Regions from separate parts of the Mixta mediterraneensis genome, predicted to be linked through region 2. Evidence: riboswitches for the same ligand, from Rfam matches in the RefSeq annotation. Region 2 holds a riboswitch; each other region holds the start of a gene.

Region 1 (7,762 bases), on a different contig from region 2:
GCCCAAATGGATTAAGCGTATGGAACGCTGGCTGAGCGACAGTGCGTTGCAACCGATGATTAACATACTGCACCAGCATGAGCAGAGTTATCAGGAGATTCAGCAATACATTGAGCAACCGCCTGGCAATTTACGTATCATTGAAATATTCCCACCGCGCGCGCTGGCCAGTAATGCATTGGGCAGTCGCGTGTCAGCGCTGAATCAGGATTACCATTTAGGACGTCGCTGCGGACGTTACTTTCTTGCCACGCTGGGCCAGTGGCTGAGCGATGCCGAACCGTTTATGCGTTACGTCACCGTCACGCCACCCGCGCCAGTGGCGAATGCGCCTGATACGCGTCTCATCATCACGCCGCCGTTGGCCGGTAACGACGCCGATTACGATAAAGGTTCATTAGCATGAGATTTATCGACACCCATTGCCACTTTGATTTTCCCCCCTTTCTTGACGAGACCGGACCAAGCATTGCGCGTGCCGCCGAGGCGGGGGTTGAGAAAATCATTGTGCCAGCGGTGGACGCCAGCCGTTTCGGCATAATTTGCCAGCTCGCCGCCGATCATCCGGCGCTGTATGCGGCGCTTGGACTGCATCCCATCGCGATTGAGGCGCATCAGGACATTCATCTGGAGGCGCTGGAAGATTATCTCAGGCAGACGCCTGAAAAACTGGTGGCGATCGGAGAAATCGGTTTGGATCTCTATCGCGACGATCCGCAGTTTGACAGGCAGGAGCGTTTGCTTGATAGCCAGTTAAAACTAGCGAAACATTACGATTTGCCGGTCATCCTGCATTCGCGTCGTACCCATGACAAACTGGCGCAGCATCTGCGTCGGCACGATTTACCCCGTCGCGGGCTGAGGGATCCCCACTAATCGCAGCTCAGTAAATCATGACCATATTCCGGTATGAACGGGCAAGATGATTGAGGACCTCATCCGGCAACAGCTGCCTTAAGACCAGCGAAGAATGTCTGAGGATGTTCTTCGCTAACGTCAGGTAGGATATGACCCGTCGCGACTTTATACTGTTGGCCTGATATCTCAGATGTAATCCTTTACTTTCAGCATGATAACCCAGCAGCCACAGGACGATTGTGCTCAGCGTTGCCAGCAGGCTAATTATCAGCAGCCTTCCTGCTGAGCGGCTGTAACTGGTGCGCAACCCCATGCCGTAACGTTCGCTTTTTTCGTCCCGAAAGTTCTGCTCTATCTGCATGCGGCGACTGTAAAGCTTCATTATTTTACGGGGCTCAAATTCAGTTGTACTGGTAAAAATCAGCCAGGGCTCACGACCAGCTTCCCGCTGTTCTTTCTCTGTTTTTGCACTAAAATATCGTCCGCGTGCGCGTTTATTTTTACGCATTTTCGGGGCCTGTTTGTGAAGATAAAAATAACCGTCACAACGAATCTTTTTACCGCGGGCAAGCGAGCCCGGCCCCAGACAGACCGGCTCTTTTGACGTAGTCAGCGTTTCACCTCTGCGCCAGCGGTCGCCCTCACTGTGAAGATTAAGCAGCACCGCTCCCCGAACCCGCCCGATAAAATCCCAGCCCAGCGCTTTTACCTGCCGGAACCAGGTATTGCGGAACCCCGCATCCGTAATGATGATAACCTTTTTATCGGGGCCGACAGCGTGACTGAGCGCACTGAGAAACGCTGACTGGATATCAGCATTCTGCTGCTTATCCGATGTAACTACCTGACTCAGCAGCGGTATTGAGCGTCCATCACACACGAGGCTGGCCCTCAGAATGTGGAAATCCTGCGTCGGATAGCCGCTCCAGTCCACCGCAATCACGCATAAAGACAGCCTGCCGGTCAGCATTGAAATGATGCTGCTGAAGATCGCCGGCACCTCTTTCTGAAGCGCATGGTTACCCAGTAAACGGTCTGCCCGTTTAATCTTATTTTTGACCTGAGCGCCACCCGGCATAAATCGCCCGATGCTGGTCAGAGAAAGTGATGCACCGTTAACGATGGCCGTTGTGGCGTCAAGCAGAGCGTTCTGGCGGTATTTATGTAGCGGCAACAGAGAGTCGCGGAAAAATTTCTGGCATACTTGATGGGCAGGCATAGAGGTGATCTCATTGAATTGTTGGCACAATCAGTAGATCACATAACTCTATGCCTGTCTTTTTTCACCCGCACATTTCTGGGGATTCCCCAGCAGGTGCCGGGGTTTTTTAATATCCCGCCAGCGACATCAGCATCATCCATAATGGCGTCGTTATTGCGGCAAAAATCGTCGAAAATAACATGCTGGCCGCCGCCGGGCCGGTAATCACATTAAATTTCTGCGACATTAAATAAACATTCACGCCTACCGCCATGGATCCCAGCAGGACCACCACTTTGCTCTCCAGCGGTGGCAGATCGGCCAGCCAGGCAATTGCCCATACCGTCATCGGCTGAAAGATCAGCTTCAGCACACAAATGGTATAGCTTTCCTTCAATCCCTCGCGCACCCGATAATGCGCCAGGCTCATGCCAAGCGTGATCAGCGATAGCGGGGCCGCAATCGACGCCAGCATACGCAACGGTTCAGCGGCAATTAACGGCAGCGGGCGCTGTAAAAAGCTCCATGCGGTGCCGCTCAGAATGCCAATGATCAGCGGGTTTTTCAGCACGCTTATCAGCGTGCGGCCTAAACCTTTTAGCGAGACGTTACCCTGCTTAGCCCATTCAACCGAAAGCGTGAGTAGCGTCCAGAGGATCAGGCTGTTAAAGACCAGTACCAGCGCCACCGAGGGCAAGGCTTCTGTCCCTAGCAGGGCGGTTGCCACCGGAATGCCCAACATCACATTATTTGAGAAGATCCCACCGAGTGCGAATACTGAACCGGCTACGCCATCCAGCTTAAATATGTGTGTCGCCAGTATACGCCCCACAATAAATACCAGCAGGCAGCTACCAAAAAAAGCCAGCAACAGGCGAAAATCCACCGGCGGGCTTTTGTAAAAATCACTCATTACGCGAAACAGCATACAGGGCAGGGCGACATTGAAGACAAAGCGGTTCATGCCTTCACTGATGGTGGCGGGCCATTTACCGACGCGCGTCAGGCAGTAGCCCAGCAAGATAAGAACAAACAGCGGTGCGGATAAATAGATTTGATGGCTGAGCGTATTCAGCAAGGTTGGCATAAGCGATGAAGAGTCAGTGGTTCAATGCAACAAGGTTAACAGGTTGTTGCCAGCTTCGTAACGCTTTGATTGTCCGAAATGAGAAAAGTTGTTCAGGATTAAAGAGCAGTGATAAATCCGCGCAGGTGATTATCTTTAATAACAGTTCGGTAATAACTGGAGAGATATTTTTCTCTGTCAGAATAGAGGAATATAACGCTGAGTTATTATTTTACGCCAAAATTAACAGAAAGTGGACGCATTCCTGACTGAATCACTGGACATAAAAAATAGCAGCATATGTACCGTCAGGATATTAACGTAAACCGGGGAATAATTAACAGATGACCTTTAGTCTGGAAAATAATACCGCTAAGGCCCGGCATTTTATGGTGAATTTGGTTGCCCGGCTTGAACGTAATAAAAAAACTGCCGGTTGAATTCGGTTAATGAATAAAATCTCAACGATTTCATCGGTAAATATACTGCATTAGCAATATTTTTACGGTTGAAACAATAAAGCTCCCCGCAAAAGCGGGGAGCCATGAGCTATTAGCCCTGTAGCAGTGACAGTACCTGCTGTGGAACCTGGTTCGCTTTCGCCAACACGGAGTTACCCGCCTGCTGGATAATCTGTGCTTTAGACATGTTTGAAACTTCAGTAGCGTAGTCAGCATCCTGAATACGAGACTGTGCTTCAGACAGGTTGGTAGTAGTGTTGTTCAGGTTGGTGATAGAAGAGTCCAGACGGTTCTGTACTGCACCCAGGCTTGAACGGAACTTGTCTACCTGTGCAATCGCTGCGTCAAGAGCTGCCAGAGGGTCTGCAGTTTTGCCGTCAGCCACAGCTTCAACAGTATTATCTGTGCTTGACAGGTCTGCGTCTTTCAAATCTGCTGCTGCGTAGGTTTTACCAGAAGCAGCGTCAGTTACAACTTCGGTTTTACCATCGGTGCCGCCTAACTTAACTACAGCATCTGTTACAGGCTTGCCATCAGCATCGGTGTAGCTTGCTGTTTTAACTGAAACAGCACCGGTATCTTCATCAACATTCGCTGCATAAAGATTACCATCGGCATCTTTCAGAGCGTAGGTATTAGTATCTTTGCCATTAGCATCTTGTAATTTAACCAGGCTAACAGTACCCAACGAAGCCGTGGCGGTATCGTCTCCAAAATCAACATCAGTACCGCCGGTAGTTGTGGTAATGCTGGTTGCTGCGGTGAGGCCTGTAGGAGTTGTAGCCTCAGCTGTTGCACCACTATCCATAGTAACTTTGCCATCACTATCAACAGTAACAGCATAATAACCTGGTTTATCACCTCCAGTTACCTGAGCAAAATAGTTTCCACTGGTATCTTTAGAAATACCAGAAATAGCAGCACCCGTTCCAGCTGACGCACCTGTTGAAAGAGTAGTGGTTGAATAATCAATAGTTGCCGTAGTGCTTGTTGTATCACCAAACGCGGTGATTGCATCGCTGGTAGTAACAGCATCGTTATTTTTAACGCTGAAACCAGACAGATTCAGTGTAGAAGAATCAATTTTCTGCAAATCAATGTCGATGGTCTGACCGTCGTTAGCACCCACCTGGATTTTCATGGTGCCGTCTTTTGCCAGCACGTTCACGCCGTTAAACTGAGTCTGACCTGAAACGCGGTCGATCTCGTCCAGACGTGATTTAATTTCGTCCTGGATTGAAGACAGGTCAGAATCAGAGTTAGTGCCGTTCTGTGCCTGCACGGTCAGTTCACGTACACGCTGTAAGTTGTTGTTGATTTCTGACAGTGCGCCTTCAGTCGTTTGTGCAACTGAGATACCGTCATTAGCGTTACGTGCCGCCTGAGTCAGACCGTTAATGTTAGAGGTGAAGCGGTTGGCAATTGCCTGGCCCGCAGCGTCATCTTTCGCGCTGTTGATACGCAGGCCAGAAGACAGACGCTCAATAGAGGTAGACAGAGCAGACTGGTTCTTATTAATGTTGTTCTGAGTGATCAGCGAGAGGCTGTTGGTATTGATTACTTGAGCCATGGTAAAAGTTCCTGTTTATCAAGTCATTTGGTTAAGGTGTGGGCTTCAACCCGTCGGCTTCAGCGCCGTCATACCTACTATCGTCACCCTCCAAAAAAACTTTAACTTCCTTTTTTATTTCTTTTTTTCCTGCTCAGCGCTTTCTGAGATGTTGCCCAGTGTTATGGCTGATACATCAGTCGCTTGAAGAGCTCGCTATGTACCATTATTTTTTCAGCCGCTGGATAATGCCTAAAGGGAAGTCGGGGGTATCTGTGTCCGGCGCTCAAGAAGGCATATGCAGTCAGGCTGGCTTGTGTTGCAAGCGACACTTCCCGTATGCTGGTGAAATGTAATGAGAGTGACTTAACGACTCGGGGTGCCGCTTTCCGCAAGGGAAGGGCTGAGAAATACCCGTATTACCTGAACTGGATAATGCCAGCGTAGGGAAGTCTGATGCCTGACCGCATTTGCCTTCTTGTTCGCCGGTTGGGAGTTATGATGACACATCAACCTGAACGCCTTTCTGACGCGCTCGTCGCGCCCATTCTGCATCAATTCCGTCAACACGCGCCGCTGGTGCACTGCATGACCAATGACGTTGTACAAACCTTCAGCGCCAACGTGCTGCTGGCGCTGAATGCCTCCCCCGCCATGGTCATTGATGTTGACGAAGCCGCTCAGTTCAGCGGTTTTGCCGATGCGTTACTGATAAATGTCGGCACCTTAACGCGAGATCGCCAGCTTGCCATGCAGGCCGCAGTAACCGCTGCGAATAAAGCGGGTACGCCCTGGACGCTCGATCCGGTCGCGGTTGGCGCGCTTAAATTACGCAGCGAATTCTGCCAGCAATTGCTTCGCCAGAAACCTGCCGCGATTCGCGGTAACGCCTCAGAAATTTTAGCGCTGGCGCAGCAGGCGGCTGGCGGGCGAGGCGTCGATAGTCTGCATCAGGCCGATGCCGCCCTGGAGGCCGCTCAACAACTTGCTCGCGACTATCAAACCATTGTCATCGTTACGGGTGAAGTCGATTACGTTACTCATGGCGCGCGTACTTTAAGCGTCGCTGGCGGCAACCCGCTCATGACGCGTGTGGTTGGCACCGGTTGTGCTTTATCTGCGGTGGTGGCGGCGTTTTCCAGTTTGCCGGGGGATGCGTTGCTTAACGCTGCCAGCGCCTGCCGTATCATGGCGTTAGCGGGTGAGAAAGCTGCCGCACAGTCGCAAGGTCCGGGCAGTTTTGTCGCCGCTTTCCTTGATGCGTTATGGCTGCTGGAGGTGGCAGTATGAAGCGGATTAATGCCTTAACTATCGCCGGAACCGACCCCAGCGGCGGCGCGGGAATCCAGGCCGATCTGAAAACTTTCTCTGCGTTAGGCGCCTATGGCACCAGCGTTATCACCGCGCTGGTGGCACAAAACACCTGTGGCGTGCAGTCGGTTTACCGTGTCGAACCTGATTTCGTGGCGGCCCAGCTCGATTCAGTGCTGGATGATGTGCGTATCGACAGCGCAAAAATCGGCATGTTAGCGGAAACCGCGATCGTTGAGCGGGTAGCTAATCGCCTGAAACGAGCCAGTTTGCCGTTTGTGGTACTCGACACGGTGATGGTGGCAAAAAGCGGCGATGCCCTGCTTTCGCCTGACGCCATTGCCAGCGTACGTGAGTTGTTACTGCCACAGGTTTCACTGATTACCCCTAATTTGCCCGAAGCGGCGGCGCTGTTAAAGTGTGAAATGGCGCGTAATGAAGACGAGATGCTGACCCAGGGGGGAGCCTTGTTGGCCCTGGGATGCCAGGCGGTGCTAATGAAAGGCGGCCATCTGAGTGACGAAGAGAGCCCCGATTGGTTGATCACGCGTTCGGCGCAGCAGCGCTTTACCGCACCTCGCGTTAATACGCGGCACACCCACGGCACGGGTTGTACCCTGTCGGCGGCGCTGGCGGCGTTGCGGCCACGTCATCAGAACTGGAACGATACCCTGAGCGAAGCTAAAGCCTGGCTACAACAGGCTCTGTTACAGGCCGACTCGCTGGAAGTCGGGAAAGGCATTGGACCGGTGCATCATTTTCATCAATGGTGGTAGGGCAAAGCGCGAAGGGCCTCTTTTTTCTGCGGATCCGTCTGAAAAATGGAGTCAGCAATTTGCATCGACGGGGCATTCCGGTCCAGGCTGTTGGGGTCGAATCGGCGGGTGCCGGTTCATCTTCGACATTTAACAGGAGCTTACATGACGGACATCGTACAGTTATTGGGTCAGGAAGCTGATTCCCTTCTCCAACATCGCTGCATGACCATTCCAGCGGAAAGCCTGTATTTACCAGGCGGGGATTTTGTCGATCGCGTCATGATCGATAACAACCGTTCTCCTGCGGTGCTGCGCAATATGCAAACGTTGTATAATACCGGCCGCCTGGCGGGAACCGGCTATCTGTCTATTCTGCCGGTGGATCAAGGCGTTGAGCACTCGGCCGGCGCATCGTTTGCTGCAAATCCTCACTACTTTGATCCAAAGAATATTGTTGAGCTGGCCATTGAAGCTGGTTGTAACTGCGTGGCATCAACCTACGGCGTGCTGGCTTCAGTGTCACGGCGCTATGCGCATCGCATTCCGTTTATGGTGAAA
Region 2 (7,762 bases):
GCTGCGCAGTCCATCGGTGAGCCAGGTACACAGCTGACGATGCGTACCTTCCACATCGGTGGTGCGGCATCACGTGCGGCAGCTGAATCCAGCGTTCAGGTGAAGAACAAAGGTACTATCAAGCTGACCAACGCGAAGTCGGTAACCAACTCCGCTGGCAAGCTGGTAATCACCTCGCGTAACGTCGAACTGAAAATGATCGACGAATTTGGCCGCACCAAAGAAAGCTATAAAGTGCCTTATGGTGCCACCATGGCGAAAGGTGACGGTGAGCAGGTTGCTGCAGGCGAAACAGTAGCGAACTGGGATCCGCATACTATGCCGGTTATCACTGAAGTGGGCGGTTTCATTCGCTTCACTGACATGATCGATGGCCAGACCATTACGCGTCAGACAGATGACTTAACGGGTCTGTCATCGCTGGTGGTACTGGACAGCGCCGAACGTACGTCGGGCGGTAAAGATCTGCGTCCTGCGCTGAAAATTGTTGATGCTAACGGCGATGATGTCCTGATCCCCGGCACTGACATGCCAGCTCAGTACTTCCTGCCGGGCAAAGCGATTGTTCAGCTGGAAGATGGCGTGAAAATCAGTTCCGGTGACACGCTGGCGCGTGTTCCACAGGAATCCGGCGGTACTAAGGATATTACCGGTGGTCTGCCACGCGTTGCTGACTTGTTTGAAGCGCGTCGTCCGAAAGAGCCAGCTATCCTGGCGGAGATTAGCGGTATCATCTCCTTCGGTAAAGAGACTAAAGGTAAGCGTCGCCTGGTGATCACACCGGTTGATGGTAGCGATCCATACGAAGAGATGATTCCGAAATGGCGTCAGCTGAACGTGTTCGAAGGTGAACGTGTTGAGCGTGGTGACGTAGTTTCCGATGGCCCAGAATCACCACATGACATTCTGCGCTTGCGTGGCGTTCATGCGGTGACGCGTTATATCACTAACGAAGTGCAGGACGTTTACCGTCTGCAGGGCGTTAAGATTAACGATAAGCACATCGAAGTTATCGTTCGTCAGATGCTGCGTAAAGCGACCATCATGAGCGCGGGTAGCACCGAGTTCCTGGAAGGTGAACAAGCAGAGTTTTCTCGCATCAAGATCGCTAACCGCGAACTGGAAGCGAACGGAAAAGTTGCTGCAACCTTTGCACGTGACCTGCTGGGTATCACCAAAGCGTCACTGGCAACCGAGTCGTTTATCTCTGCCGCATCGTTCCAGGAGACAACACGTGTCCTGACCGAAGCAGCCGTTGCGGGCAAACGCGACGAATTGCGTGGCCTGAAAGAGAACGTCATTGTGGGTCGTCTGATCCCGGCCGGTACGGGTTACGCTTATCATCAGGATCGTATGCGTCGCCGTCAGGTAGGCGAAGTCCAGGCTGTACCGCAAGTGACTGCGGATGAAGCCTCAGCGAGCCTGGCTGAGCTGTTGAATGCTGGTCTCGGTGGTAATAACGACGAATAATCGTTAGTCATGTAATAAAAAACCCTGCCTGGCAGGGTTTTTTTATGTCTTTCATTTAGCCTATTTCACTTATCGCCATTGAGGCTGCTGTGAATAACGATACCAAAGCTTTTGCTGTCCAGTTTTCACCCGCTGCGTGAGCCACATATCCAGCCTGTTATCCATTTCCACTTTGCGATCGTCATCGTCTGTTAACTGTCTCGTGAACGACCGCTGGCCAACAACACCGGGCAAGCATTGCTCCTGTTGAGTGTGGCAGTGAAACAGATAATCCTGAGCAAGAATACTAGCCATGAACGGGGAGAGAAACAGGGCCAGAAAGAGGAGGGAACCGGCCCTGGACAGGCGAAGCTTGCCTGACGGGAGCAACTTTACTCAGAACAAACAAGCCGCGCCAGTGACGAGCTTCATCACTGTGCACGGCTTCCCAGCTTTAAATCCACAATTGCAGCAGTAAATACGCGAATGTGGAGGCGCGTTCCATTACCGCGTTAACTAACGGTTTCAGGTTCGGCCAACGCCAGCAAAGTACGTGTTGCTTCCTGCCAGTCAGCAGCTTCTGTAATCGCACTAACTACCGCGATGCTACCCACGCCAGTTGCCAGCACATCAGGGGCTCGCGCGATGCTGATGCCGCCAATCGCCACGGTGGAAATATCCTGCAAGCGCGCCAGATGACGTTTCAGTTCGGTTAAGCCCTGCGGCGCAGAAGGCATTTCTTTTGTTTGCGTAGGAAAGATATGCCCGAGCGCAATGTAAGAGGGACGCAAAGCCAGGGCACGATCCAGCTCAGTATCATCGTGCGTCGAAATGCCTAAGCGTAATCCTGCCTGATTAATCAGTTCAAGGTTCGCAACATCCAGATCTTCCTGCCCAAGATGCACGCCATAGGCGTGATGTTTGATCGCCAGTCGCCAGTAATCATTGATGAAAAGGCGTGCGCGATAGCGTTTACCCAGCGCAATAGCCTGAGCGATAGCCGGTTCCACCACCTCGTTAGGTTGATCTTTAATCCGTAGCTGAATGGTGCGCACGCCAGCCTGCAGCAGCCGCTCAATCCACTCTACGTTATCAACTACCGGATAAAGCCCTAAGCGCGGCGCGGTTGCGGGAAATGCATTCATATTTTCTCCTCCTGAATAGCGTCCGCAGAGTGGTAAAGTTCTCCTCCACGGCTGCGAAAAGTATCGGACATTTTTGCCATGCCAATTTCAATCGGCTGTGCGGCGGCTTCCTGACGTGCGGCGTAGTCGCGCACTTCCTGTGTAATTTTCATCGAACAGAATTTGGGGCCGCACATAGAGCAAAAATGTGCCACTTTGCCGGATTCTTGCGGCAGCGTTTCATCGTGATAAGCCCGTGCCGTATGGGGGTCCAGTGCCAGATTAAACTGATCTTCCCAGCGAAATTCAAAACGCGCTTTAGACATGGCGTTATCACGGATCTGCGCGCCGGGATGACCTTTCGCGAGATCGGCGGCATGGGCGGCAATCTTATAAGTGATTAAACCTTGCTTCACGTCTTCTTTATTTGGCAGACCAAGGTGCTCTTTTGGCGTGACGTAACACAGCATCGCACAGCCAAACCAGCCAATCATTGCTGCACCAATACCTGAAGTGAAATGATCGTATCCCGGTGCGATGTCAGTCGTGAGTGGACCGAGGGTGTAAAACGGCGCTTCATGGCAGTGCGCCAGCTGCTCCGTCATGTTGCGACGAATCATCTGCATGGGTACATGCCCCGGACCTTCAATCATCACCTGAACATCATATTCCCAGGCGATCTTCGTCAGCTCACCTAACGTATGCAGTTCGGCAAATTGCGCTTCGTCGTTGGCATCCTGAATCGAGCCGGGCCGCAAGCCATCTCCCAGCGACAGCGAAACGTCATAGGCGGCACAGATTTCACAGATGTCACGGAAATGCTGATAAAGAAAACTCTCTTTGTGATGCGATAAACACCATTTAGCCATAATCGAGCCGCCACGCGAAACAATACCGGTCAGGCGTTTGGCAGTCATCGGCACGTAACGCAACAACACGCCGGCATGGATGGTGAAATAGTCAACGCCTTGCTCGGCTTGCTCCAGCAACGTGTCGCGGAAAATTTCCCAGTTAAGGTCCTCTGCCACGCCATTTACTTTTTCCAGCGCCTGATAAATGGGCACGGTACCAATCGGAACCGGGCTGTTACGCAGGATCCATTCACGGGTTTCATGGATATAACGCCCGGTGGAAAGATCCATTACCGTGTCGGCTCCCCAACGAGTCGACCAGACCAGCTTTTCCACTTCTTCTTCGATCGAAGACGTAACCGCTGAATTACCAATATTGGCGTTCACCTTCACCAGGAAGTTGCGGCCAATGATCATTGGTTCCGATTCAGGATGATTGATATTGGCGGGAATAATGGCGCGACCGTCGGCGACTTCCTGTCGGACAAACTCGGGGGTAATATTTTCTGGCAGGTGCGCATCAAAGCTGTGTCCTGCGTGCTGTTGCAGCAACACATCGCCACGAATACGCTCGCGACCCATATTTTCGCGCAGCGCAATATATTCCATCTCAGGTGTGATGATGCCCTGACGTGCATAATGCAGCTGCGTCACACAGCGGCCCGCTCTGGCACGACGTGGTTTGGGCAAATGCTCGAAACGCAGATGATCGAGACCGTCATCGGCCAGGCGCTGTTGGGTGTAGGTTGAGCTTGTTTGCCCGAGGTTTTCACTGTCATTGCGTTCGGTAATCCAGCCCGCACGCAGCTTTTCAAGGCCGCGGTGTACATCAATTTGCGCCTCGGGATCGCCGTAGGCACCCGCAGTGTCATACACGGGCACCGCTTCGTTGTCTTCATAACGAGGATTATCTTTGCTTCCGCCCGCCAGGGTTGGGCTGAGCTGTATTTCGCGCATTGGCACGCGAATGTCATTACGGCTGCCAGTGATCCAAATGCGTTTAGAGTTAGGGAATGCGCTGCCGCCCTGTAGTGAATCTATAAATTTCTGCGCCTGGGCACGTTGTTCGCGACGGTTGGTTTTCGACATAGACATAGCAATTTTCCAGTTAAAGGGGAACGTTGCTTGTCCGGAGTTCGGAAGGAGTAAGCGATACGGTGGACAACGTGTTGCCAGCGTACGGATAAAATTTACTCTTGTTCCCTACGCAGGTTCTAACCTGGTCAGGTTCCGCGGATCCCGAATGAACGGTCTCAGCCCTAAGGCACTCCGACAAGAAATTAAAAACGGGTTTATCAGACTTTCGTCGTCAAAACCCATCCAGCATAGAAGGGCTGATAGATAATCACAAGATATTTACATGCGCTTAACGCTAAGCGGGGCGAGTGAGGTGATTATCGTTAGCTACCGGTGGGCGCGCCAGCTGGTGATCCCATGTGAGTTGAATCAATTTATCTTCCAGCGTGAAGCGTGCTTCCAGGACTTCCCCCACTTCAGACAGGGCTTGCTGGAAAGTCATGCAGTTATCATCGTCAATCGATTGCTGTAAGTGACCATCATAGATCTGCATCAGACGTTCAGTATTTGCCTCAAGCGGCGGATAGAACTGTGCTGCAGCAATCATTGGGTTGTCGCCATTCATTTCGCTCACCACGCGCTCGTAAATACTGAAATGCCCGGCAGAAAGGTAGTCGACTAAGCCGTGACAAAAATTATCCAGCGCCTGTTCATCCAGCGTCGTTAACGCCTCTTTGTTAGGTTTCATTCCTATTAAATGGTAATAAGCGACCAGGAGCTGACGACGGGCTTCAAGCCACGAATCGATGAGTTCGCTGCTGCCACCTACGCGCTCGGTCAGTACGTCTAACTGGTTAAGCATATCTAACTCCATGTGAGTTATAGTTGTTTGTCTACACACTTAACATCAGGACTTCAGCGTGTTGTTTAACGCTAAGGATGACGAAAAAAATGCAATGCGAGATCTCAAGCGTAGACGCTGGATGGTGGGTTGTCAGCCATGAGCAAAAACTTTGGCTACCGCAGGGCGATTTGCCGCATGGAACTGCAAAGAAGTTTGGCTTAGTCGGCAGTAAAGGTCAGGTCATTGGCGAGTGGCAAGGTGAAAAAGTCTGGCTCATCTGCGAATCGCGTGCCGAGAGTATGCTGTCGGTACGGCAATTAATTGATGAAGAGGTTGGGTTATTTCAACTTGCCGGACGGGGTGTTCAGCTGGCTGAATTTTATCGTTCCCATCGATGGTGCGGCTATTGCGGCCACGAAATGCACCGTAGCAAACTTGAGTTCGCCTGTTTGTGCAGCCATTGTCGTGAACGTTATTACCCACAAATTGCACCCTGTATCATTGTTGCCATACGGCGTGGTGAGGAAATTTTGTTGGCGAATCACGCGCGGCATCGCAATAACGTTTATACCGTGCTGGCGGGATTCGTCGAAGTGGGCGAAACCCTGGAACAAGCTGTCGCGCGTGAAGTGATGGAAGAGAGTAACGTGCGGGTAAAAAATGTACGCTATGTGACTTCTCAACCCTGGCCTTTTCCGCAGTCGCTCATGGTGGCTTTTATGGCGGAATATGACAGTGGCGAACTGCAACATGATGGCAAGGAGCTGCTGGATGCCGCCTGGTTCCGCTATGACGCGCTGCCAGTATTACCGCCGCCTGGCACTGTGGCGCGCCGTCTGATAGAAGACACCGTAGCCATCTGCCGCGCCGGTGCATAAGGAAAGTGCTACACTACGCGCCTGAAATTGAGAGAGCCTTAAAATGAATGAACTGAAGAATGATCGTTACCTGCGCGCCCTGTTACGTCAGCCGGTTGATGTCACACCGGTCTGGATGATGCGACAAGCCGGGCGTTACTTACCGGAGTACAAAGCGACCCGCGCCGAAGCGGGTGATTTTATGTCGCTATGTAAAAACGCCGAGCTGGCTTGTGAGGTGACGCTGCAACCGCTACGCCGCTATGCGCTGGACGCAGCGATCCTTTTCAGCGATATTCTGACCATCCCCGATGCAATGGGTCTCGGCCTGTACTTTGAAGCCGGTGAGGGCCCGCGCTTCTCAAACCCTGTTACCTGCCGTGCCGATGTTGAACGCCTGCCGGTTCCTGACCCAGAACAAGAACTGGGTTATGTAATGAACGCGGTGCGTACTATTCGCAAGAATCTGCAAGGCGCAGTCCCGCTGATTGGCTTTTCAGGCAGCCCCTGGACACTGGCAACGTATATGGTTGAAGGCGGCAGCAGCAAAGCTTTCACTAAAATTAAAAAGATGATGTATGCCGATCCCACAACTCTGCATGCGCTGCTGGATAAACTGGCGGATAGCGTCATTTTGTATCTGAATGCGCAGATCCGCGCCGGGGCACAATCGGTGATGGTGTTCGATACATGGGGCGGTGTACTTACCGGTCGCGATTATCGCGAATTTTCACTTTATTACATGCATAAAATCGTCGACAGCGTGCTGCACGAAAACGAAGGTCGCCGCGTACCGATTACCCTGTTCACTAAAGGTGGGGGACAATGGCTGGAAGCGATGGCGGAAACTGGCTGTGATGCACTGGGTCTTGACTGGACGACGGATATAGGTGATGCCCGCCGCCGCGTAGGCGACAAAGTCTCTTTGCAGGGAAATATGGATCCTTCTATGCTGTATGCACCGCCTGCACGCATTGAACAGGAAGTTGCCGGAATTCTGGAAGGTTTTGGCAAAGGTGAGGGACACGTGTTTAACCTTGGTCACGGCATTCATCAGGACGTCCCACCTGAACACGCGGGTGCGTTTGTTGAAGCGGTGCATCGCTTGTCTCGACCCTGGCATCAGGAGTAAAAATGGATATCGCCGCACTACGTGCTGAGCAACTTCAACGTGCCGCTGATGTGGTGCGGGAGGATGATTTTGACGTGCTGCCGCCGCGTTTTATTGGCGGTGCGGACGTCGGCTTTGAGCAGGATGGCACGGTTACGCGTGCCGCTATGGTCCTCCTGGAGTATCCCTCCTTAAAGCTGGTCGAACACCGTATCGCACGCATTGAAACCACCATGCCGTATATCCCAGGCTTTCTCTCCTTTCGTGAATATCCAGCCCTGCTGGCGGCCTGGCAGTTGCTTGAACAAAAGCCTGATCTGCTGTTTGTGGATGGCCACGGCATTTCACACCCCCGTCGCCTTGGTGTGGCATCCCATTTTGGTTTGCTGGTGGATGTACCCACTATCGGTGTAGCAAAACGTCGTTTGTGTGGCCGTTATGAGGATGTTGATGCACAGCCAGGCAGCCGTCAGCCTCTGATCGATAAAGGTGAGCAGATTGGCTGGGTA
Region 3 (7,762 bases), on a different contig from region 2:
AACAGGGCGGTAACCGCACCGTCTGCGCCGCGATAGGAACCGATCTGTTGATAAAGATAGAACGGTAAGGTGCGGAAATCCGCATTGCCAAATAACGCCACCACGCCAAAATCACCCATCGACAACACGCAGGCAAAGGCCAGCGCCTGCGCTAACGGGCGTTTCAGCGCGCGCAGCTCAATGAGCCGCAGCCGGTTCCAGCCGCTGATGCCGAGCGATCCACACAGATTTGCATAACGCTCAGCCATGTCGCGCATAGGATTTTCCAGCACCTTTAAAGCGTAAGGGATAGCGATCAGTGCATTGGCGAAGATGACCAAACCGTCAGCAGAAGTGGGCAAACCGATGGTGGCATTAAATAGCAGAAAGAAGCCTGTTGCCAGCACGATACCGGGCATCGCCAGGATCAGCATACCGCTGGTATCCATGATTTGCGCCGCGACGTTGCGCTGGCGCAAACGCAGTTCCCGGCTGCTCCACAGCAGCATCATGGTGAGCAGCACGCATAGCAGACCCGCGCCGGATGCAATCCGCAACGAAGTCAACGTGGCTTGCCACAGCGCGGGTTGGACCAGCGCGCCGCGTAACCCACCGTGCAGGCCATCCACAATCACCGCCAGCAGCGGGGGGAGCAGCAGCAGCAACGCCAGGGCAATCAACAACACATCACTGAGGCGAGCAAAATACGAATCCTGTGGATCGCGCCAGCCGCGCAACTGGCTGCTCCCTGCCGGGATCGCCTTACTGAAACGCTGGCTAAGCAGCACCAGCGTCAGGCAACAGATTAGCTGAATGAGCGCCAGCAGCGCCGCCCGGCCGGGATCGTAGTCGTAGCTCAGCGCCTGAAAAATGGCAAGTTCGATAGTGGTTGCCTGTGGCCCGCCGCCCAGCGATAACACGGTGGCGAAACTGGCAAAGCACAGCATAAATATCAGCGCGCCGGTGGGCAGCACCTGTCGGCGTAGCCATGGCCATTCCAGCAGGCGAAAATGGTGCCAGCCGCGCAGGTTGAGTTGCGCGGCCAGTTGGCGCTGTTCAGCCGGAATACTTTCCAGCGCCTGTAACATCAAACGCGTCGCCAGCGGTAAATTAAAAAAAACGTGTGCCAGCAAAATGCCTTGCAGCCCATACGGCGAAAAGCCATAACGGATGCCAAAAAACTGGCAGATCTGCGCCAGCCAGCCGACGCGACCATAAACCGTGAGCAGGCCAAATACGGCCACCAACACGGGCAGCACCAGCGTCATTGCGCACAGGCGCAACAGCAGCTGACGGCCGGGAAAGCGCCGACGATAAAGCGCACGCGCCAGCGCAATCGCAGGCAGCAGCGACAGCAATGCAGATAGCAGCGCCTGGCCGAAAGAAAAGGCGATAACGTGGTGCAGATATTCATCCTGCAATACGCTGTGCCAGGGCGTGTCTGGCGCGGCCATCCATAGCGTAGAAAAGGCCAGCAGCGCCACACTGCCTAACAGCAGCGTGGCGAGCAGGCCGGGAATCAGCCAGAGCGGCATTAACGGCTGACGGCGCGTTGCCATGCATTAATCCATTCTGAGCGGTGGGCGGCAACCTGTTGTGAAGAATAGTGCAGCGCAGTATTGGGTATGCTCAGCGACGAGAAACCTGCCGGCAGATCGGTTTTTATAACCGGATACATCCAGTTGCCGGTTGGCATCGTGTGCTGGAAGGCGGGCGACAACATGAACTGCATAAACTGCTGCGCCAGTTTTGGCTGTTTGCTGCTGGCCAGTTGCGCGGCGACTTCAACCTGCAGGTAATGCCCTTCAGCAAACGGCGCGGCCGCATAGGTATCTTTTTTCTCTTCAATAAGGTGGTAAGCGGGAGATGTGGTGTAGCTGAGCACCAAATCACCCTCACCCTTCAGGAACAAACCGTAGGCCTCACTCCAGCCTTTGGTAACGGTAACGGTTTTCTGCGCCAGCTTCTGCCATGCCTGGGGTGCCTGATCGCCATACACTTTTTGCATCCACAGCAGCAGGCCTAAACCCGGCGTACTGGTGCGTGGATCTTCATAAATAACGCGCCATTTTTCTGGACTATCAACCAGTTCTTTCAGGCTTTTGGGCGGGTTCTTCAGTTTGTTTTTATCATAGACGAAGGCAAAGTAGCCGTAATCGAAGGGGATAAAGGTTTTATCCTGCCAGCCGCCAGGCAGTTGCAGCTTGCTGGTGTCTACGTCGCTGGCAGCAAATAAGCCGGTCTGCTGCGCGGCCTGTAGCAGATTATTATCCAGGCCCAGAACAACATCGGCTTTGCTGTTTTTACCTTCCATGCGCAGGCGATTAAGCAGCGATACGCCATCTTCCAGCGCCACGTATTTCAGTTCGCAATGACATTGTGCTTCAAAGGCTTTTTTCACCGCCGGGCCGGGTCCCCAGTCAGCGGAGAACGAATCGTAGGTGTAAACGGTTAAAGTCGGTTTAGCGGCAAAAGCAGAGGCCGACAACAGCAGCAACAGGGACAGGACTTTGTTTAACACTTTGCGCTCCTTCAGGAGAATGGTCGTTGAGTCGCAAAGGATCTGAGCTGGCTGGCCTCTCAAATCCCTACGTCGGTACTAACCGAATCAGGTTCGACGGGTATATCTCAGCATCTTACGGCAATCGCAAGCGGCACCCCGTTGAGAACGCGTTATTCTAGTCATTTCGCGGCCAGGGTGAAAGGATCACAGCGTCGGCGGCGTAAACCAGCTCATCGCTAATATCCGGCAGCACCCAAATTGAAACGTCATTAATTAAGGCGCGAAAACCGAAATAATCATCAAAGGCGGTGATTTTTAGCTGGCTTTGCTGGTTGCGCACTACGCTGTAAGGCCTGCTGCCAAGGGGGTGACGGGCAAAATCGCGCCGCTCCGGCCATTCACGCGGCAGGATTATCGCGCTCACGCTGCCAGGTAACCACGGCAGCCAGTCGTCGGGCTGACTTAAGGTAATGTCCAGCGTCCAGGGGGCGGGAGAAGTGATGTGTTGCAGATGCGAAAACAGGGGCTGATAACGCAGCCGTTCCAGGCTGCTTATCACATCGGCCATTTCTAATTCTCGCCCGTGATGAAAGCGGATTGCGGGACGTAAGAAAAAACGCCAGTGCAGTGATGAGATTCGCTGCCAGTGATGCACAATATTGGCTTCAGCTTCCCCTTTTTCCTCATTTATACGCGTTAATCCACTGAAAATTTGTCGTGCTATATGCGTTTCGGAGCGACGCAGTGGCGATCCGGGCAGCAAATTGAGCCGCGGGCGATAGTAAAATACGCCTGCCCTGGCGAAAGCTGCGGCCCAGACAGGCGCTAATCATCTGGCGCACCTGGTCTTTATCGCCAACCAGCTGAACAAGTTGATCGATGCGATCCTGTTCCAGCAAATCTTCGGCCCGCTGTTGCTGCAACGCCAGACAGGTATAGCAAAACGCTAGCTGTGAACGTTTGCCACGCCCGGCTTCCGCTTGCCAAATCAGCCAACCGGCGACTTGCATAGCGTTGAGCAAGTTACGCATATGGCGACGTGAACAGTGCAGCAATTCCGCCAGCTCATTCAGCGTGGTGATTTGCGTCTGGCCCTGGCAGCTTTGCCACAGGCGAATAAATTGCTGCTTAAGGCGCGATGAGGGCATAAAAGAGGAACTCCCGGTAAAAAGCGCTCTGTTTTTCCTGCCTCATATTAGAAACAAACTTGATCTCATTGGAAGAGCGGGGGGCATTTAGCAATAAATAGCGCTCTGCCATGATCGCGCAGCCATGCGGGATCGTATTCTGAGTAGGGTGTAATTACACCGCCAGCAGGTTTTTCACCGCTGGCTTTTTTTAGGATGCACGCTATTGTCTACCCTTCTTTTTTCCTCATTTTAAAGGGATTGCGGTATGAAATCGCGCGTCAATCCAGTTTATCTCGCGTTTATGGTGACGTCGTTCATGATTGGCGTGGCGGGTGCATTACAGGCGCCGACGCTCAGTCTGTTTTTGACCCGTGAAGTGCAGGCGCGTCCTTTCTGGGTTGGGCTATTTTTTACCCTCAACGCGATTGCAGGGATTGTGGTCAGCATGATGGTGGCGAAACGTTCGGACAGTGTGGGCGATCGCCGTCATATTATTTTGTTCTGCTGTCTGATGGCGCTGTGTAATGCCATTTTGTTTGCCTTTACACGTCATTATCTGACATTGATCACGCTTGGCGTGCTGCTGTCAGCACTGGCCAGCGTGTCAATACCGCAAATTTTTGCGCTGGCACGTGAATATGCCGATCAGTCAGCACGCGAAGCAGTGATGTTCAGTTCAGTGATGCGTGCGCAGCTGTCGCTGGCGTGGGTGATTGGGCCGCCGTTGTCATTCACGTTAGCGCTTAATTACGGTTTCATCACGCTGTTTATGGTGGCGGCGACGCTGTTCTTTATCTGTATCCTGCTGATTTGGTTTACGCTGCCATCGGTACCACGCGCGGATTCGCTGATGCACAGTGGTGGCATACCCATCAGCGGCTGGCGTAATCGTGATGTACGCATGTTGTTCATCGCTTCGATGATAATGTGGACCTGTAATACCATGTATATCATTGATATGCCGCTGTATATCAGCAGCACGCTGGGATTGCCAGAAAAGCTGGCTGGTTTGTTAATGGGTATGGCGGCAAGTCTGGAAATTCCGGTGATGCTGCTGGCGGGCTATTGTGCGAAGCGCATCGGGAAACGTAACCTGATATTGATCGCTCTGGCAGCCGGTATTGTGTTCTATCTTGGTCTGGTGCTGTTCAGTTCGCGTAATGCATTATTGCTCCTGCAACTATTTAACGCCGTATTTATCGGCATTATCGCCGGTATTGGTATGTTGTGGTTTCAGGATTTAATGCCGGGAAGGCCTGGGGCGGCCACCACGATGTTTACGAATTCGATTTCAACGGGAATGATCCTGGCGGGGGTGATTCAGGGAACGTTAAGCGAACACCTGGGCCACATCGCGGTGTACTGGCTGGCGTTAGGCCTGGCGATAGCGGCTTTTGCCCTGACAGCGCGGGTTCGTAATGGCTAAAAAAAAGGCGACCCGAAAGTCGCCCATAGCAATTAACGCAGGAAAGCCGGTTGGCTGAGCTCGTAATCGGAGATTGACGCTTCGTGTTGCAGCGTCAGGCCAATGCTGTCGAGGCCATTAATCATGCAGTGACGACGGAAACTATCCAGTTCAAACGGATAGGTTTTATCGCCAGCGATAACCGTTTGCGCTTCAAGATCGACGGTGAAACGGATGCCTGGCTGAGCAGCAACCCGTTCGAACATCTCATTGACGTCTTTATCGCTCAGTTTCACAGGCAACAGTTGATTGTTGAAGCTGTTGCCATAAAAGATGTCGGCGAAGCTCGGGGCGATAACGACATGAAAGCCAAAATCGGTCAGCGCCCAGGGAGCATGCTCGCGCGATGATCCACAACCAAAATTCTCGCGCGCCAGCAAAATGCTGGCGCCTTTGAATTCCGGTTTGTTCAGCACAAAACTGGGGGTTGGGGTGGTGCCGGCGTCGTCTTCAAAGCGCCAGTCGTGGAACAGGTGCTGACCGAACCCGGTGCGCGTGACTTTTTGTAAAAACTGCTTAGGAATGATGGCATCGGTATCGACGTTTGCCGCATCCAGCGGCGCCACAATCCCGGTATGTTGGGTAAATTTTTTCGCCATGACTTATGCTCCTGTCGTCAGTTCACGGATGTCAGCAAAATGACCTGCTACCGCCGCCGCCGCCGCCATTGCCGGACTGACCAGATGGGTGCGGCCGCCACGGCCTTGACGGCCTTCAAAGTTACGGTTGCTGGTCGAGGCGCAGCGCTCACCTGGGTTCAGGCGATCATTGTTCATTGCCAGACACATTGAGCAGCCCGGCAGGCGCCATTCGAAACCCGCGTCCAGAAATATCTTATCCAGACCTTCCGCTTCCGCCTGCGCTTTTACCGGACCGGAGCCAGGTACGACCATCGCGATCACACCGGGCGCGACTTTGCGACCTTTGGCAATCGCCGCCGCCGCACGCAAATCTTCGATACGTGAATTCGTACAGGAGCCAATAAAGACTTTATCGATGCTGACCTCGGTCAGTTTGATGCCGGGTTGCAAATTCATGTAAGCCAGCGCTTTTTCCGCTGAGGCGCGCTCAACCGGATCGGCAAATGAAGCCGGATTCGGGATGGCTTCATCAACGGCAATGACCTGACCCGGATTGGTTCCCCAGGTCACCTGCGGCGCGATGTCTTGCGCATGCAAGGTCACTACCGTATCGAATTCGGCTCCTTCGTCTGACTTCAGCGTGCGCCAGTATTCAACCGCTTGCTCCCACTGCTCGCCCTGTGGCGCAAACTGGCGGCCTTTCAGGTAGTTAAAGGTGGTATCGTCGGGTGCGACCAGACCGGCTTTAGCGCCCATTTCAATCGCCATATTGCACAGAGTCATACGGCCTTCCATGCTCAGCGCTTCAATGGCTGGACCACAGAATTCAACAACGTGCCCGGTGCCGCCTGCGCTACCGGTTTTACCAATTACCGCCAGCACAATATCTTTGGCGGTGATGCCGGTAGCCGCCTCGCCCAATACTTCAATTTTCATGGTTCTGGCGCGACCTTGTTTCAGGGTCTGCGTGGCAAAAACGTGCTCAACTTCTGACGTGCCGATACCAAATGCCAGCGAGCCAAAGGCACCATGTGTTGCAGTATGCGAGTCGCCACAAACAATGGTCATGCCGGGTAAGGTCATACCTTGTTCTGGACCGATAACGTGCACAATGCCCTGAAACGGGTGATTCAGGTCATACAGCTGCACGCCAAATTCGGCACAGTTTTTCATCAATTCCTGCATCTGAATACGTGCCATCTCGCCCGACGCATTAATATCTTTGGTCTGGGTTGAGACGTTGTGATCCATGGTCGCGAAGGTTTTTGACGGTTGACGAACTTTACGGCCATGCGCACGCAAGCCGTCAAACGCCTGTGGTGATGTCACTTCATGAATCAAATGACGATCGATATACAGCAATGGTGTTTCGTTGGGGGCTTCGTGAACGACATGTGCATCAAATAACTTCTGGTATAACGTTTTCATTATTTTATTTTTCCTCGGCGATAAAGCGGGCAATGATGCTGCCCATCTCATCTGTGCTGATCGCAGGGCCATCACCGGCTAAGTCTTTGGTACGGTAACCCTCTTCCAGGGCACGGCTGATAGCACGCTCAATGCTGTCGGCGGCGTCATCGGCATTCAGGCTATAACGCAGCAGCAGTGACAGAGACAGAATCTGCGCAACCGGATTAGCAATGTTCTGACCGGCAATATCGGGTGCCGATCCGCCTGCGGGCTCGTACAAACCAAAACCGTCTTCATTCAGGCTGGCAGAAGGCAACATGCCCATTGAGCCGGTGATCATGGCACATTCATCAGAAAGAATATCGCCAAACAGGTTGGAACACAGCAGAACATCAAATTGTGAAGGGTCTTTGATTAACTGCATGGTGGCGTTGTCGATGTACATATGACTTAACTGGACATCCGGGTAGTCTTTAGCAATTTCGTTAACGATTTCACGCCACATTACCGACGTTTGCAGCACGTTGGCTTTATCAACCGAAGTGACTTTATTGCGACGCTTACGCGCCGATTCAAACGCGATACGTGCAATACGCTCGATCTCAAAACGATGATAAACCTCGGTATCAAATGCGCGCTCATGGGGACCGCTGCCTTCACGACCTTTCGGCTGACCGAAGTAGATGCCGCCGGT
Region 4 (7,762 bases), on a different contig from region 2:
AAGCGACTGGCAGGGTATGCTGGCAGATCCGGAAATGAAAGCCTCTCCGTATGCTGAGCTGCTGAGCGACAGGATGATGATTACCTTACGTCGGGATAAGGCAGAAACCCTGATTAAGGATGGCAATCCTGTCGGTATGCTTGAAACATGGGACAAGATTGTATCCTGGGCTGAAGATCAGTATGGGCTGTCGGCCACTGAGAGCAACAGTCTGCATCGTCGTATTCCGCACCGTTTTCATTTTTTAGATGGTATACCACCTAAAGGGGTAGTGAATGATGACGCTTGTAGTGGTGCGCTGAATGCCTGGTCCTGGCGTATACAAAGTTGCACAGAGAACGGTATTAAAGCTGCGGTGAATGAGCAGACTCTGCGAAGTGATGGCTGGGGCCCCTGGCATGAGCTTGGGCATCATTTCCAGATGCAGACTCAAAAATGGGACGGCATGACCGAGGTAACCGTCAATTTAACCTCTCTCTATGTACAACGTGAGCTGGGTAATCTTCCCCGCCCTGAGGTGGCAGGAACCTGGGATAAAGCGTTCAAATACTTTGAACAAGCGCAGCGAAACTATCATGAGCAGGAGTTACACCTTAAGGCTGCTATGCTCTGGCAGTTGGATCTCACTTTCGGCAAGGATTTTTATGCGCGCTTAGGAAAAGTGTATCGTGAAATGCCGAAAAATGAACAGCCAGCCAGCTCAGACGCCAAAATTCAGCGCTTTATTTTAGAAACCAGCCGGCTTTCAGGCTATGACCTCACACCGTTTTATGAAAAGTGGGGACTGCCGCCCGCCCAAACGACCAAAGATCACATTAAACAGTTGTCGTTGCCCTGGATGACCGATCCTATCTGGGAAAACCGTGACAGCAACATCAAATTTGATTATTCACAGGCGCAAAATGTATCAGCCCCTACGGTTACCCTAAGCCGCGCCACGATTGATGCTATCAGTACAGTTGGCACCAGTTACAGCTATAGCGTCAGCGCAACCACAAACCAACAGGATGTGACGTATAAATGGGAGAGGATAGCCGGTAACGATCGCATTACAGCCCGCACACCAGATGCTGCCAGAACGGATATTGTGATACCGGCTGGCTTAACGGACACCGAGGCTTCCTTCCGCTTAACGGCTACGAATAAAGCGGGTAAAACAGGGGAAGCGCTGATTAAGGTGACGGTCAGTGCGCCACAGGTGGTCGTCACTGGCGATCATCAAATGGAAAGCAGCAAGCCCGTGGTTTTAAAAGCGAAAGCCAATTTTGACTACAACCAGGGAAACATTCACTACCAGTGGTCCCTGAGCAAAGACGGCCACACCATCCCTGACGGAATTAGCCTGAACGGGCAAATCAAGGCCGGACTGAAAGCGGGTCATTATCTCGCCCATGTGACTGCCGAACTCTATTCAGGCCACCGTCGTGCAGAAATGAGTCACCACATTGACATTACGGGTGATGATACCGCTGACAACAATTCATGGAAGCAGGAGAAAACCTATCCAAATCCCTGTGTGAAGGTGACTTACAATGGCAAAACCTGGTTGAACGGGTGGTGGACCGTAGGGGATAAACCAGGTACGGGAGATGAATGGGCTGTGTGGCGCGAGCTGGGTGCCAAAAACATGCACGCCGCTTGTAAATAATAAAACGTTGCATACCCGTTCATCCTGTCTTCGCGAAAGGCGCGTCTGATATTCTTTACTGGACTGCGCCTTTCTGAATTTACTGGAAAGTGTGAAGTGATTAACAGAGATTGCCAAATCAACAGAATGACTCTCGCGAGATTCCATTTAATTATTTGATTATATAGGGTTTTATCTCTGGCGGTTTGCGCTTTCCGGAATTTTTATCCCACATAATATTGCGCCTCCCTTGATGCTTTGAAATCGACAAACATCCTGTCCGGCATGGGTATCGGTAAATCCTTCGGACGTTTAAATGCAAAAGACGCATGAAAGCGTACTTTTTGCTGTTTTTAATGGTTTGCAGTATGAAACGATCACCCGCTTGCAGTTCACGTCAGTCGCTGTGGCGATTCAGTTAGCCAGCAGAAACATACTTAACGTGATTTTGATATCGGCCTTCATCTCGCTCTCGGTGAAGGTCAGTTCTCTACATTGGGTGAAGCGCAAATCTGGCTGACTGAGCAGGCGCGGCAACAGGATTTGCTGCACTGCTCATTCCTCGCTTCACTTCAAGCGTATTTTCCGCTAGCTTATAGGAAATGATCATTTCCTAAGTGAGCGAACTGTTGTCCAGACAAATCCTTGCCAAATACCGTGGTCGGCCACGCGAATTCCAGCTCGACGAAGTACTGGATCGAGCAATGCTGGTGTTCCGTGAAAAAGGCTTCCATGCCACGTCGATGGGTGATCTCAGCGAGGCCATGCAGCTCACCACGGGCAGTATTTACAAAGCCTTCAGCGATAAACGCCAGTTATTTGCGCAGGTATTTGCACGCTATCTGTCGTTGCGTAATGGCGAGCTACGCACCCGGCTGGAATCCGGCAAGACAGGTTTCGCCAGGCTTGAGGCTCTTCTGCATTTTTACGTCGATTCGGTACGAGATCTTGAAGGGAAGCGCGGCTGCCTGGTGGCGGGCAGCGCAGTGGAACTGCAGACGCTTGAGGAGGATCTTGCCGAGGCGGTAAGTGAAGCGATGACGCGCAATTTGCAAACTCTCACTTTGCTCATTCAGCAAGGACAGCAAGATGGCTCGATCAACGCTGAACTCAATGCAGATGCAACGGCCTCGCTGATGTTGTGTATCGTGCTTGGCATGCGCGTAGCAGGGAAAATTGCGCCAACACGCCCTGATGAAACTATCGTGCCGCTGGCGTTAAAAATCCTCAGCTAAAAATTTTTCCCCTAATAGGAAACGATCATTACCTAAATAATATTCAGGAGAAAGCAGATGAAAGATGTCATTGAGCACCAGCGAAACTTTGCTCTGGTTAACCATCAGCGCCTGCATTACCTCAGCGCTGGTGAGGAGAATGCTGAAACCGTGGTATTGCTGGCGGGCTTTCCGCAGAGCAGCTTCGCCTGGCGATTTGTCATTCCGAGATTAGCGGAAAAATTTCACGTGATTGCAGTCGATTTGCCGGGGCAGGGTGATTCCGACTTACCGGTCAACGGCTATGACACTGAAACCGTGGCGCAGCTGATCGTCGCGTTACTTCAACAATTGAATATCACCCGTTTCAATCTGGTGGGTCACGATATTGGCGCATGGGTCGCGTTTCCGCTGGCCGCTCAGTTTCCCGACAAGGTAATAAAGCTGGCGCTGCTGGATGCAGGTATTCCCGGTATTACATTGCCAGATGCATTGCCGATCGCGCCGGATAAAGCCTGGAAAACCTGGCACTTTGCGTTTCATATCGTCAGCGATCTGCCGGAAATGTTAATCAGCGGACGGGAATCGATTTATCTTGACTGGTTTTTGAAACGTAAAGCGAAAAACCCGGATATTTTTGATGAAAAAGTCATGGCCGAGTATTTGCGTATTTTTTGCCGCCCTGGTGCACTACGCGCCGCTTTAGCGTTTTATCGTTCGCTGGCGCAATCCGCCGAACAAAACCGCGCTCGCCTGAAAGAGAGAAAACTTACTGTTCCGCTGTTAGCGGTGAGCGCCGATCAAGGATCAATCCCGGATATGGCCACGCCGTTACGCGCATTTGCCAGTCAGGTTGAAAGCTTAACCATTGCGAATAGCGGGCATTTTATTCCTGAAGAACAACCCTCACTATTAGCCGACGCGTTACAGATATTTTTTACGGCATAAAATGGCTGCGTTTTGTTCAGTAACAGAAACTGATCTCTGGCAGCGCATTATCGAATCGGCAGTTTATTTGCAGAAGCGCAGCAAAAAAGCCATTGAAAGAGGCTGCGCGTTACTGCAAAAGTGCATTCGACGGTAGGTTCATCGTCCCTGTGAGACAGGCTTCGCACAGGAAGTCGCAAACAATGCACGGGAGATATTTCCCTGCATGTACTTGACGAATCCGCGCCCTTAAAATACAAATAGAACCTGTCAGGGGAGTCTCGCCAAAGAGACTGAGAGGCTAATAGCGCAGCGCGCGGCTTAGCGACCCTTAGAACCTGACCCAGTTGATACTGGCGTAGGAAGACTCGGATTTCATTGTTTTGAAATCCTTGCTGCAAGGGCCGTAATGTCTTGCTCCTGCTTTTCCCTTTCTTGTATCACGGGTCTTCGCTGTTAAATGACGAGGCCAAAGTGATGATCTCTCTCAATCAAACTGCTTCGCTAGCAGAGCGCGTATTATGAGCCGTTGGTCGGTACTGGGCAGCGGTGTTTCAGGATTGTGTGTCGCAACGCTGTTAGCCGAACGTGGTGAAACGGTTGATGTAATCTGCAAAGATGAATGCTGCCCGGCGTCACACTGGGCGGGCGGTATGCTTGCCCCATGGTGTGAAGCGGAAAGTGCGCCGCAAGCCGTTATCGACTGGGGACAGCATTCTGCCGCGTGGTGGGCAAAACGTGTTAATGGCGTTGAGCATAACGGCACGCTGGTGATCGCACCGCCGCGCGACAGTCAGGAGCTAACACGCTTTGCTAAAATGACCTCGGAACATCAATGGGTTGCGCCTGGCGACATTGAACCTGCGCTGGAAAATCGTTTCGCACGCGGTTTGTACTTTGCCAGTGAAGCCCATCTTAATCCCCGGCATGCGATGCAGCAGCTGCGTGAAAAACTCCTTCAGTCCGGTGTTTCTTTTCACAGCGGCAAAGCCAGCGGGCAAATTATTGACTGCCGCGGGGTCCATGCCGTTCAGGCGCAGCCCGAACTTCGGGCGGTGCGCGGCGAAATGCTGATCCTGCAAAGTAATGAGGTACAGTTTTCACGCCCGGTACGGCTGCTCCACCCTCGTTTTCCATGCTATCTGGTGCCGCGTGCGGAAGGGCGCTTCATGCTGGGCGCCACTATGGTAGAAAGTCATGATGACAGCCCCATTAGCGCTCGTGCCATGATGGAGTTGCTCAGCGCAGCCTACACCATTCATCCAGCCTTGTCTGAAGCCCGTATAGTTGAAAGCGGCACCGGTTTGCGTCCTGCTTATCGCAATAATCTGCCAGAAGTTCGCTACGAAAATGGCCTGTTTTATGTAAATGGTATGTATCGTCATGGCTTTTTGCTGGCACCGATAATGGCCGAAAAACTGATGCAGCAACTGACCCAGGAGAGTAGGTAATGCGTATTCATCTCAATGGCCGCACGATTGATACTGAAGCCAGCACGCTGGCCGAACTGCTGCGTGAACAGCAAATTGATGCCAGTTGCGTTGCCAGCGCTATCAATGGCGAATTCATTCCGCGTTCGCAATATGAAATACAGAAAATCGCAGCGGGCAGCCAGTTAGAAGTGTTGTCGCCAATGCAGGGAGGATAAGTGATGTTTTATGATTTTCAGCCACAGTCGCGCTTTTTACTGGGCACCGCCGGGTATCCTTCGCCAGAAATTTTACAGCAGGCGATTAATGCTTCAGGAGCCGAAATCATTACCGTTAGCCTGCGTCGCGAAGGCAACGCGGGCGGGGCCTTTCGGGAGTTGCTTAAGCAGCTCAATAAGCGGATTTTACCGAATACCGCCGGTTGTCATACGGTCAAAGAAGCGGTTACCACGGCGCAGATGGCGCGTGAGCTGTTCAACACATCCTGGATCAAGCTGGAAGTGATTGGCCACGCTGATACGTTGCAGCCCGATCCCTTTGCGTTAGTGGAAGCCGCTCGCATTCTCTGTATGGAGGGTTTTAACGTTTTCCCCTATACCACTGAAGATCTGATTCTGGGTGAAAAGCTACTGGAAGCGGGCTGTGAACTGCTGATGCCGTGGGGAGCGCCAATTGGTTCTGGTCAGGGGCTGCGCAACATTGAAGGGCTGCGCTCAATGCGCGCGTGGTTTAAAGATATTCCACTGATTATTGATGCAGGTATTGGCGCGCCAAGCCAGGCCGCCCATGCGATGGAGTTGGGCTTTGATGGCATTTTACTGAATACCGCTGTCGCCAAAGCGGGCGATCCGGTGAGTATGGCTGGCGCCTTCGCTTCGGCAATTGATGCCGGGCTGATTGCGCAGCAGGCTGGCATGATGCAGCGGCGCGAAATGGCTGCGGCTTCTACGCCGATTTTTGGTCTGGCCCAGCTCAGCTAAGGATAAAAGATGGATCGTTATCAGCGGCAAACAATGTTGCCAGAGATCGGAGAAGCAGGCCAGCAGCGTTTAGCCAGCGCGCGCGTGCTGGTGGTTGGCGCAGGCGGACTGGGTTCCACACTGCTCCCGTTACTGGCTGGGGCGGGGGTTGGATTTATCCGTCTTTATGATGGCGATGTGGTCGAGTTGCATAATCTGCATCGACAAACGCTGTTTGGCATGGCGGACATCGGTGAGGCTAAAGTAATTTGCGCCCAACGCGCGTTAGCGCAGCGTAATCCCGAATGCAAAGTAGAGGCGGTTCCTGATGCGCTCAGCGCCAGCCGGTTAGCAGACGCGTTAGATGGCATCGACCTGGTTATTGATGCAGCCGATAATTTTGCCATCACTTATCAACTGTCTGATAGCTGTTTTCCGCGCCGTGTTCCCCTGGTGTGCGCATCAGTTTTGGGGCGACAAGGCTATGTTGGGAGTTTTTGTGCAGGCGCGCCAAGTTATCGCGCTCTGTTCCCACAATTGCCTGTCGCATCCGCGAATTGCAATACTGCTGGCGTAATGGGACCTGCGGTAGCCACGCTTGGTGCGTTACAGGCACAAATGGCCCTCAGCATATTGCTGCAGCTCGAACTTTCTCCGCTCGGCTGCATGATCAATTGTGATTTTGTTGGCTGGCATATGCGCCAGTTTCGCTTTGAACGTGCGGAAGAGCCGGAAAGTCCAGGATTCGCTTTTATCGATTCACATCAGCTGAATGATGACGACTGCATCGTCGAACTACGCAGTGTTGAAGAAGCGCCGGTCAGTATTGCCAGCCGTGTGGAGCGTGTGTTGCCCGAACAGCTCGTCAACTGGCAACCGCCGATCGATCGGCGCATCGTGCTGGTCTGTGCCAGTGGCCTTCGTGCTGCACAAGCAGCCCGCGCACTGGAACAGCGAGGCGTTGCTAAACTGGCACTGGTGGCGGATAACAGAAAGCGCTAATACTCCACCGGTAATATAACCAGCACAGGCCATTAGCGTCTTATCAATCCCTATGGCCTTTCTAAATCACTTCCACTAACTGGAAAGTCTCAAATATAAGCTCCATGTCAGGCTGAAAATAACCTTCCTGCTGGAAAAAACGTTGATGCTCGCGCTTCCAGTGATCAAGGCTGAGATCGCCTTCGCCCTCCAGCATGGCCATTTCTGGCGTAACGCGATCAAAACGCGTCAGGAACAGGCCAGTAGTACGAATCACACATACCGGCTGATTTTCACCGTTGAGGATAATGTTATAGCCGCCTGGCTGTGGTTTAAGCGCATCCGCGTTCCACGACTGTAAAGAGCCGCAACTGGCAACTTTTTTACCGGCAATCACCAGGGCAGCTAGCTGATTAGCTAATTCTGCTGAATCACCAAAAGGCCAGGCAAGCGCGTTGGGGTATTTGATTTTTAATTGTTCGAGCATCAATGGCGTCACCCTATCTTTAATGTCAGGACAAGAAGGAAAATGTCCGCCGTATCATTTACAGCGGGCAAGGGCTAATTATGCCAGGATGCGTCTGGCCCAGTCAGCGATATCATCACCACTGCTAATGTCCGGTT

Evidence for each region. Region 2 has a riboswitch for thiamine pyrophosphate ahead of thiC (phosphomethylpyrimidine synthase ThiC). Riboswitches for the same ligand answer to the same signal wherever they lie in the genome.
Region 1: linked by a shared signal. The riboswitch ahead of thiM (hydroxyethylthiazole kinase) and the one ahead of thiC (phosphomethylpyrimidine synthase ThiC) in region 2 are both predicted to bind thiamine pyrophosphate.
Region 3: linked by a shared signal. The riboswitch ahead of thiB (thiamine ABC transporter substrate binding subunit) and the one ahead of thiC (phosphomethylpyrimidine synthase ThiC) in region 2 are both predicted to bind thiamine pyrophosphate.
Region 4: linked by a shared signal. The riboswitch ahead of QRY16_RS19595 (FAD-dependent oxidoreductase) and the one ahead of thiC (phosphomethylpyrimidine synthase ThiC) in region 2 are both predicted to bind thiamine pyrophosphate.

What each region holds. Positions count from the first base shown of each region.
Region 1 covers NZ_JASUAZ010000011.1:67,654-75,415, forward strand. Annotated here, with positions in the region: gene QRY16_RS09540 (patatin-like phospholipase family protein) at 1-406, shown strand, start outside; partial or broken gene QRY16_RS09545 (TatD family hydrolase) at 403-861, shown strand; gene QRY16_RS09550 (IS4 family transposase) at 884-2,077, opposite strand; gene QRY16_RS09555 (AEC family transporter) at 2,187-3,146, opposite strand; gene QRY16_RS09560 (flagellin N-terminal helical domain-containing protein) at 3,678-5,156, opposite strand; TPP riboswitch at 5,501-5,602, shown strand; gene thiM (hydroxyethylthiazole kinase) at 5,634-6,425, shown strand; gene thiD (bifunctional hydroxymethylpyrimidine kinase/phosphomethylpyrimidine kinase) at 6,422-7,222, shown strand; gene fbaB (class I fructose-bisphosphate aldolase) at 7,367-7,762, shown strand, end outside.
Region 2 covers NZ_JASUAZ010000044.1:5,346-13,107, reverse strand. Annotated here, with positions in the region: gene rpoC (DNA-directed RNA polymerase subunit beta') at 1-1,470, shown strand, start outside; gene thiE (thiamine phosphate synthase) at 1,962-2,594, opposite strand; gene thiC (phosphomethylpyrimidine synthase ThiC) at 2,591-4,519, opposite strand; TPP riboswitch at 4,608-4,706, opposite strand; gene rsd (sigma D regulator) at 4,797-5,303, opposite strand; gene nudC (NAD(+) diphosphatase) at 5,393-6,163, shown strand; gene hemE (uroporphyrinogen decarboxylase) at 6,207-7,274, shown strand; gene nfi (deoxyribonuclease V) at 7,277-7,762, shown strand, end outside.
Region 3 covers NZ_JASUAZ010000015.1:49,906-57,667, forward strand. Annotated here, with positions in the region: gene thiP (thiamine/thiamine pyrophosphate ABC transporter permease ThiP) at 1-1,538, opposite strand, end outside; gene thiB (thiamine ABC transporter substrate binding subunit) at 1,514-2,500, opposite strand; TPP riboswitch at 2,547-2,651, opposite strand; partial or broken gene sgrR (HTH-type transcriptional regulator SgrR) at 2,709-3,630, opposite strand; gene QRY16_RS11295 (MFS transporter) at 3,878-5,038, shown strand; gene leuD (3-isopropylmalate dehydratase small subunit) at 5,071-5,676, opposite strand; gene leuC (3-isopropylmalate dehydratase large subunit) at 5,680-7,086, opposite strand; gene leuB (3-isopropylmalate dehydrogenase) at 7,091-7,762, opposite strand, start outside.
Region 4 covers NZ_JASUAZ010000054.1:12,756-20,517, forward strand. Annotated here, with positions in the region: gene QRY16_RS19575 (M60 family metallopeptidase) at 1-1,648, shown strand, start outside; gene QRY16_RS19580 (hypothetical protein) at 2,042-2,179, opposite strand; gene QRY16_RS19585 (TetR/AcrR family transcriptional regulator) at 2,245-2,862, shown strand; gene QRY16_RS19590 (alpha/beta fold hydrolase) at 2,920-3,789, shown strand; TPP riboswitch at 4,031-4,150, shown strand; gene QRY16_RS19595 (FAD-dependent oxidoreductase) at 4,290-5,219, shown strand; gene thiS (sulfur carrier protein ThiS) at 5,219-5,416, shown strand; gene QRY16_RS19605 (thiazole synthase) at 5,420-6,178, shown strand; gene QRY16_RS19610 (HesA/MoeB/ThiF family protein) at 6,188-7,159, shown strand; gene QRY16_RS19615 (ASCH domain-containing protein) at 7,221-7,625, opposite strand; gene QRY16_RS19620 (DsbA family protein) at 7,704-7,762, opposite strand, start outside.